Regions from separate parts of the Pseudarthrobacter lactosi genome, predicted to be linked through region 1. Evidence: predicted binding sites of a transcription regulator. Region 1 holds the regulator's gene; each other region holds the start of a gene.
The links. Region 1 encodes Rex, which represses fermentation and respiration genes when NADH is low (regulators of the CRP and FNR family bind a similar motif). Its sites were predicted from a motif close to CTTGTGAANNNNTTCACAAG; they were not measured.
Positions count from the first base shown of each region.

Region 2: a site for Rex is predicted at 1,263-1,282, ahead of ACZY0Q_RS14135 (queuosine precursor transporter). Genes of this name have one in related genera too.
Region 3: a site for Rex is predicted at 849-868, ahead of benA (benzoate 1,2-dioxygenase large subunit). Genes of this name have one in related genera too.

Region 1 covers NZ_JBVAYS010000001.1:1,924,199-1,926,464, reverse strand. The annotation lists gene ACZY0Q_RS08935 (HAD family hydrolase) at 1-171, opposite strand, end outside; gene ACZY0Q_RS08930 (glutaredoxin family protein) at 305-559, shown strand; gene ACZY0Q_RS08925 (redox-sensing transcriptional repressor Rex) at 650-1,393, shown strand; gene ACZY0Q_RS08920 (hypothetical protein) at 1,453-2,266, opposite strand, start outside.
Region 2 covers NZ_JBVAYS010000003.1:142,640-144,905, reverse strand. The annotation lists gene ACZY0Q_RS14145 (TIGR01777 family oxidoreductase) at 1-563, opposite strand, end outside; gene ACZY0Q_RS14140 (TetR/AcrR family transcriptional regulator) at 593-1,249, opposite strand; gene ACZY0Q_RS14135 (queuosine precursor transporter) at 1,452-2,168, shown strand.
Region 3 covers NZ_JBVAYS010000004.1:260,094-262,359, reverse strand. The annotation lists gene catA (catechol 1,2-dioxygenase) at 1-651, opposite strand, end outside; gene benA (benzoate 1,2-dioxygenase large subunit) at 964-2,266, shown strand, end outside.

The DNA.
Region 1 (2,266 bases):
ACCCGCAGCCTGTGTCAGGGTAAAGGCGCCGCGCTGGTGCATCTTGCGGGCAACATGGAAAAGGCTGGCGCCCTTCATGAGGGTGTTATCGACGTCGAAAAAGGCGGCTTCGCCGGTCTGCATCAACGCATCCGGCTGGGTCACCACAGCGACGTACTTCTCCTCGGGCATGTCCACGAGTCTAGTCAATAGTCGGTGACCGGGAGTTCAGTACCCGGGCCCGCTCCCCGCGCCGCCGCTGGCCCTGCCCACTGCTCCTGCCCTCTGCCCCGTTCTCTGCCCTTAGGGGCGTTACGGTTAATACATGGCAAAACCCGAGGTAGTGCTCATCACCAAAGCAGACTGTCACCTGTGCGCAGCCGCGCGCGACGCCGTCGGGCGCGTTACTGCCTTGCTGGGACTTGGGTGGACTGAACAGTTGGTGGATGAGCTGCCGGAACTGCGGGAGCGGTATGCGGAGGAAATCCCCGTTGTCCTGGTGGATGGAATCCAACGCGATTTCTGGAAGATCGACGAAGCCCGGCTGGAGCGCGTCCTTCAACGCGCCATGGCCCAATAGGACAGCGGCCTCGCAGAATGACACAGGCTTTGTTGGCACCGGCGGCGGGGCTCTAGAGTGGACTCACGACGCGATGGGATGGAGGGGATAGTGACATCACTGGATTCATCTCCCCAGGCTGTCCAAGGTTCAGAGAATGTCCAGGGAACACCGCCTGGCCATGGTACCCAGCCTTCCCACGGCACAGAGGCCGCCAAGCAGATACCGCCCGCGGCAGTGGCACGGCTGACCATCTACCTGCGCGCCCTTAACACGCTGCTGTCAGACGGCGTCGAACGCGTCTCATCGGAATCCCTGGCGGAAGCGTCGGGCGTGAGCTCGTCAACCCTGCGCAAGGACCTTTCCTATGTGGGTTCCTACGGCACGCGTGGCGTGGGCTACGAAGTGCAGTACCTCAGCCGCCATATCTCCGCAGCGCTGGGGCTGACCCATGACTGGAAGGTCGCCATTGTTGGCGCGGGTAACCTGGGCAAGGCCCTGGCCCGCTATGGCGGCTTCGAGTCCCGCGGTTTTGACGTGGTGGCAATTTTCGACGCGGACCAGATGGTGGTGGGTAATGAGGTCGGCTGGCTGCGCGTCAGCGACGCCGCGGACATGGAGGCAGTGCTGCAGCGGACGGGCGCCAACATGGTGGTCCTGGCACTTCCGGCCACCGTGGCGCAGGCCGTGTGCGATCGCGTGGTGGCTGCCGGCGTCCACAGCATCCTGAGTTTCGCCCCCGTTATGCTCCAGGTCCCCGAGGGCGTCAACCTCCGCAAGGTGGACATGGCCACCGAACTGCAGATCCTCGCCTATCACGCACAACGGGCGCAGACCCCGGGCCAGACCGCCTAAGTTCGTTGGCGGCTGGTGGGGTCCACGCCCGTCAGGGTGTGGATTCGAGCTAGGTGGTGCTACTGGCCGTAGGGGTTGCCAGGCGTGGTGCCCGGGGCCCCGTACGGGCTGCCGAATACCTGCTGTTTGCGGAAATAGGGTGCTGCCGCCGGCAGGTAGAGCAGCACGATGGCCGCGATCCCCGCCAGCGTTCCCAGCGTTCCGATGCTCGGCGGTCCGAAAAGGCCGAAAATGGACAGTGCCGCGAAAACAGTGCCGAGGATACGGGCCCAGTTCTTGCCCTTGCGGACGAAGAGTGCAACGAGTGCGTACAGCCCCGCACCGATGATCGCGAAGACTACGAGCGATCCGGCAATGACGCCCTTGAAGTCGTCGAACGCGAATTCGGCACCAGTGGCGCCGCTGCTACGCATGGCGTCGTCGAACGCATCCCGGATCTGAGGATCGTCAAGCATGCCGATGCCCATCAGCAGGCTGATGACATACACAACACCCGCACCGATCAGCAGCCAGAACGAGATGTTGACAAGCTGGGGAATCCCGTTGGATCCCGCGGCCTGCGGCTGTTCGGACGGGTACTGCGCGTACGGAGACTGTCCGTGCGGCTGCTGGCCATAGGGCGGTGGCGTGGGCTGGCCGAACTGCGGCGGGCTATTCTGCCCAAACTGCGGTGCCGGGGGAGTCTGCTGGCCATACTGCGGGGCGTTCTCCCCGTACTGAGGCGCCGGAGGCGTGGGCTGGCCATACTGCGGGGCGTTCTGCCCATACTGAGGTGCCGGTGGCGTGGGCTGCCCGAACTGCGGGCTGTTCTCGCCGTATCGGGGCGCTGGCGGCTGGTTGCCGGGCTCGGGCTCGTTCGGGACGGGAGGCGGG
Region 2 (2,266 bases), on a different contig from region 1:
CCACCCAGGCCGAGCCGGGCAAGGGTGGCGAAGGGCCGCAGCGCGCCGCCGCCTGGCCCCAGCACGATGGCGATCCGCAGCGGGATTTTCCGAGTCGCGGGTGTGTGGGCCTCGTCCAGGGCGGCTTCCCAGGCGCGCGCCACATCCACGGAGAAACCGCTGCCGAGTTCGCCGTCGGACTCTGTTTGGGGTCGGTCGTCCGCGTGCCGGTAGATGGTGCCGGTGCTGGCGTTGAGCCAGGTGGACGGCGGCGCCTTGCAGAGTGCGAGGGCGCGGCCAAGCGCGGTGGTCGTGGCGATGCGGGAGCCGAGGATGGCCGCCTTGTTCCGCGCGTTGTAGCGGCAGTTGACCGACCGTCCGGCGAGGTTGACCAGCAGGTTGGCGCCGTCCAGCACCCGGGTGATGGCGCCGTCGTCGTCCCAGTTTGCGGACTCAGCCGATCCCTTGGCTGCCCGGCGGCCGATGGTGCGGACCGTCCAGCCGTCCCGCTCGAAACGCTCCCGGAGGTAGGTTCCGATGAAGCCCGAGGCTCCGGCGAGCACCACGGTCTTTGCGTTGTTCATGTCTTCCCCCATTGTGTTCGGTGGTGCGTTCAGTCGCGGACGCTGCGGCTCAGGCTGAGGACATCGTCCAGCACTTTGTTGACGCCGGGAATCTTTGCGAGCGAGAGTCCCCGGGCGATCAGCGGGACGGCTCCGTCCACGAGTTTCCGGGTGCGGCGCTGGCCTTCTGAGGTGTCGTACACCCAGAACAGCGCGATCCCCATGTAGCCCAGCCACAGCAGCTCCGGCAGATCCGCGCGCAGCTTCTTCGGCGCCGGCGGACTGGCGCCTTCCACCGCAGCCCGGAAGATGTCCAGCGAGGCTTCGCGGGCCGCCGTCGACTCTCCCGCGAAGGGGTTGACGGGCGACGTCGGCCGGATAGCCGTGGCCACGAAATCCGCACCGAAGCGGTGGTACGGCGCCATGACGTCCAGACCTGCGTGCAGCGTGGCTTTCAGGCGGCTGCCCAGGTCCTTGAGGCCTTCGAGGGCCTCGTCAGCCTTGGCTGCATGCTCTGCCTGGACCTGGACGTAAAGTTCCTGGACCAGGTCATCTTTGGACTCGAAGTAGTAATAGGCGTTACCCACGGAGACGCCGGCCTCTGCTGCGATGGCCCGCATGGTGGTTTTCTCGAAGCCGATCTCGCGGAACATGCGCAGTGCCACATCCGCCAGGAGCTGGCGGGTCTGCTCGCTTTTGGCTGCCACCGGATTCCCCTCGTTTTTGAACGTGTTCAGAAAAGAGTATGACATGGAACTGAACGTGTTCAAAACCTGACGGCGAACACCGGGGCGAGAGCTGCACACGTTCAGTGGGAGAATGGCGTGACAGTGCTAATACAGCTGGCGACCCGCGCAACTTTGGCTGCGGAACGGTACGCCGAGCGAACCACTATGAACGGACACCCCCATGCCCTCCCCCTCAGGCCGTGACGCCTTGCCCGTCACCAACCCCGCAGGCACAGCCGCCAAATTCGCATCGATCGGCTCGCCGTACTTCGGCATCATGCTGGCCTTTATGGCCGTGGTCCTGATCCTTTCGAACATCGGCGCATCCAAGGGCGTCGCGATCGGTCCGATCATCACCGACGGCGGCTTCTTCCTCTTCCCTCTGGCCTACATTCTGGGCGATGTGATCAGCGAGGTGTATGGCTTCAAGGTGGCACGCAAAGCCATCTTCACCACCTTTGCCCTGTCAGTGTTCGCCTCGATCTGCTACTGGGTGATCATCGCCCTGCCCGGCTTTGATGACGACTTCGGCACGTCCAAGCAGGCAGCCCTGGAGGGTGCGCTGGGCCCGGTCCCACAGATTGTGCTGGCCTCGCTCCTGGCATTCCTGGCCGGGCAGACCATCAACTCGTGGATCCTGGTAAAGATGAAGGCCCGGTCCGGCGAGAAGTCCCTGTGGGCGCGGCTGATGAGCTCCACTGGTGCGGGTGAATTCGTTGACACCCTGATCTTCTGCAGCATCGCCGCGTCCGTCATCGGCATAACGGACTTCGGTACGTTCCTGAACTACGTGGTGGTGGGCTTTGTCTACAAAACCCTGGTTGAGTTCCTGTTCGTCCCGGTGACGTCCCTGGTGATCGGCTGGATCAAGAAGCGCGAACCGAGCTACGGGGTCTAGGCTCCGCCTGCTGCTTTCGCGCCGTTTCGACGGTTCCCTGCCCACACGACGGTCGCAGTCATCGAGCGGGCAGGGAACCATCGAATTGGCACCTGACG
Region 3 (2,266 bases), on a different contig from region 1:
CCCGCAGGCACCGTCCGTGGGAATCTGGTACGGCGCCGGGCGCATCGTGTTGATTTCGAAGCGGCCATCGTCGTCTGCCTTGACCGTGGCCCGGAAGAGCCAGTCCGGCAGGCCTGGCGCGTACTGGGAGTAGAACCCTGCGCTGTCGGCGTGCCAAATTTCCACCTGGGCGTGCTGGATCGGGTTACGGTCCGTATCGGTGAAGCGGCCGCTGAAGTGCAGCGGGGTGCCCTCCTCGTCCTCACGCATTTCGACAGTTCCGGGGCTCTGGAGTACCGGGGAGCCCGGCACGTAGTAGGGGCCCTCGATGGTGCCCACGGTGCCGGGGCGGTCCTGGGAGTTGACGTCCTCCACGGTGTGCTCCAGCCAAACGTCGAGGAACAGCGGCCATTCCCCGTCAGTTCCCACCTTGATGAGCCACGCTTTGAGCGCATTGTATTCCTCGTAAGTGACCTGGTGCTCGACGACGATGTCGTTGGCGGCCTTGATGAGTGCCCCCGCCAGCAGGCTCACTCTTTCCTTCGGCACATCCAGGCGGGAGAGCTTGCCAGAGGCTGCGAAGCGTTCGGTGGCTTTGGAGCCGGCTTCGACTGCAGTGCCCTCGTCTTCGTGTCGGATGTCTGCTTGGGTCTCGGTCATGGTGATTTCCATACTCCTCTTTGAATAGGGGACAGGAACTGCTCCTGAACCCTGTGCGAACCGGTGGGGGCAGGATCTGAGCCTGTCGCGACGCGTGGTGACAGTCTCATCGTAGGGCTCAAATAAGGACGCTACAAATATCGATTTGGCCTGTTTTCTGTCATTAACTAGACATAAAGCCACCCTTGGCCGAACCTAGGTATTTGCCTGATGTGAGTGCGATCACGATAGGGAAGACTGGCGTGACAACGTCCCCCTGGGCACCGCGGGTTGGCCCGGGCCTCCCGCTCATCCGTCCAGCACTCTCCAATCGAGGAGCACGCCATGACCGAGAACCTGACCCATGTCCGCGACGTCCTTGCCGACGCCGTGATCGACGACCGCGAGAACGGCGTCATCCGTGCCAAGCGCGAAATTTTCACCGATCAAGAGATCTTCGAACTGGAGATGAAGCACATCTTCGAAGGCAACTGGGTCTATCTCGCCCACGAATCACAGATTCCCAACGTGGGGGACTACTTCACCACCAACATCGGCCGCACTCCCGTGGTGATCACCCGCGACAAGGACGAAAACCTTAACTGCATCGTCAACGCCTGCTCACACCGGGGCGCCATGCTGTGCCGCCGCAAGACGGACAACCGCACCACCTTCACCTGCCCGTTTCACGGCTGGACGTTCAAGAACTCCGGTGAGCTGCTGAAGGTCAAGGACTCGCGCAACGCCGGCTACCCGGAGACCTTCAACAAAGAGGGCTCCCACGACCTCACCAAGGTGGCCCGCTTCGAGTCATACCGCGGCTTCCTCTTTGGTTCCCTCAAGGCTGACGTGCTCCCGCTCGAAGTACACCTGGGTGATGCCACCAAGGTGATCGACTCGATCGTGGACCAGTCCCCGGAAGGGCTCGAAGTGCTGCGGGGGGCGTCCACGTACACCTATGACGGCAACTGGAAGGTGCAGGCCGAGAACGGTGCAGACGGCTACCACGTCACCGCTGTGCACTGGAACTATGCGGCCACCACGGCCCGCCGCACCGCCGGTGACTCCGCCAACAAGACCAAGGCCATGGACGCCGGCAAGTGGGGCAAGGTCAAGGGCGGTTTCTATTCTTACGACCACGGACACCTGCTGCTGTGGCAGGAATGGACCAACCCGGAGGACCGCCCGCTGTGGGACCGCCGCGACGAACTCGTTGTGAAGTATGGCGAGGAGATGGCCAACTTCATGATCAACATCTCGCGGAACCTCTGCCTGTACCCGAATGTCTACATCATGGACCAGTTCTCCTCGCAGATCCGCCACTTCCGCCCTATCTCCGCGGACCAGACCGAGGTGACAATTTACTGCATCGCGCCCAAGGGCGAATCCCAGGAGAACCGTTCCAAGCGGATCCGCCAGTACGAGGACTTCTTCAACGCCACGGGCATGGCCACTCCCGATGACCTTGAGGAGTTCCGGTCCTGCAACAAGACCTACTGGGCCACGACGGCGCCTTGGAACGACATGACCCGCGGGTCCACCCATGAGATCGCCGGCCCGGACGAGCAGGCCCAAGCGCTGGGCATGACCAAGATCATCGCGTCCGGCGTGCGAACCGAGGATGAGGGGCTCTTCCCCATTCAGCACG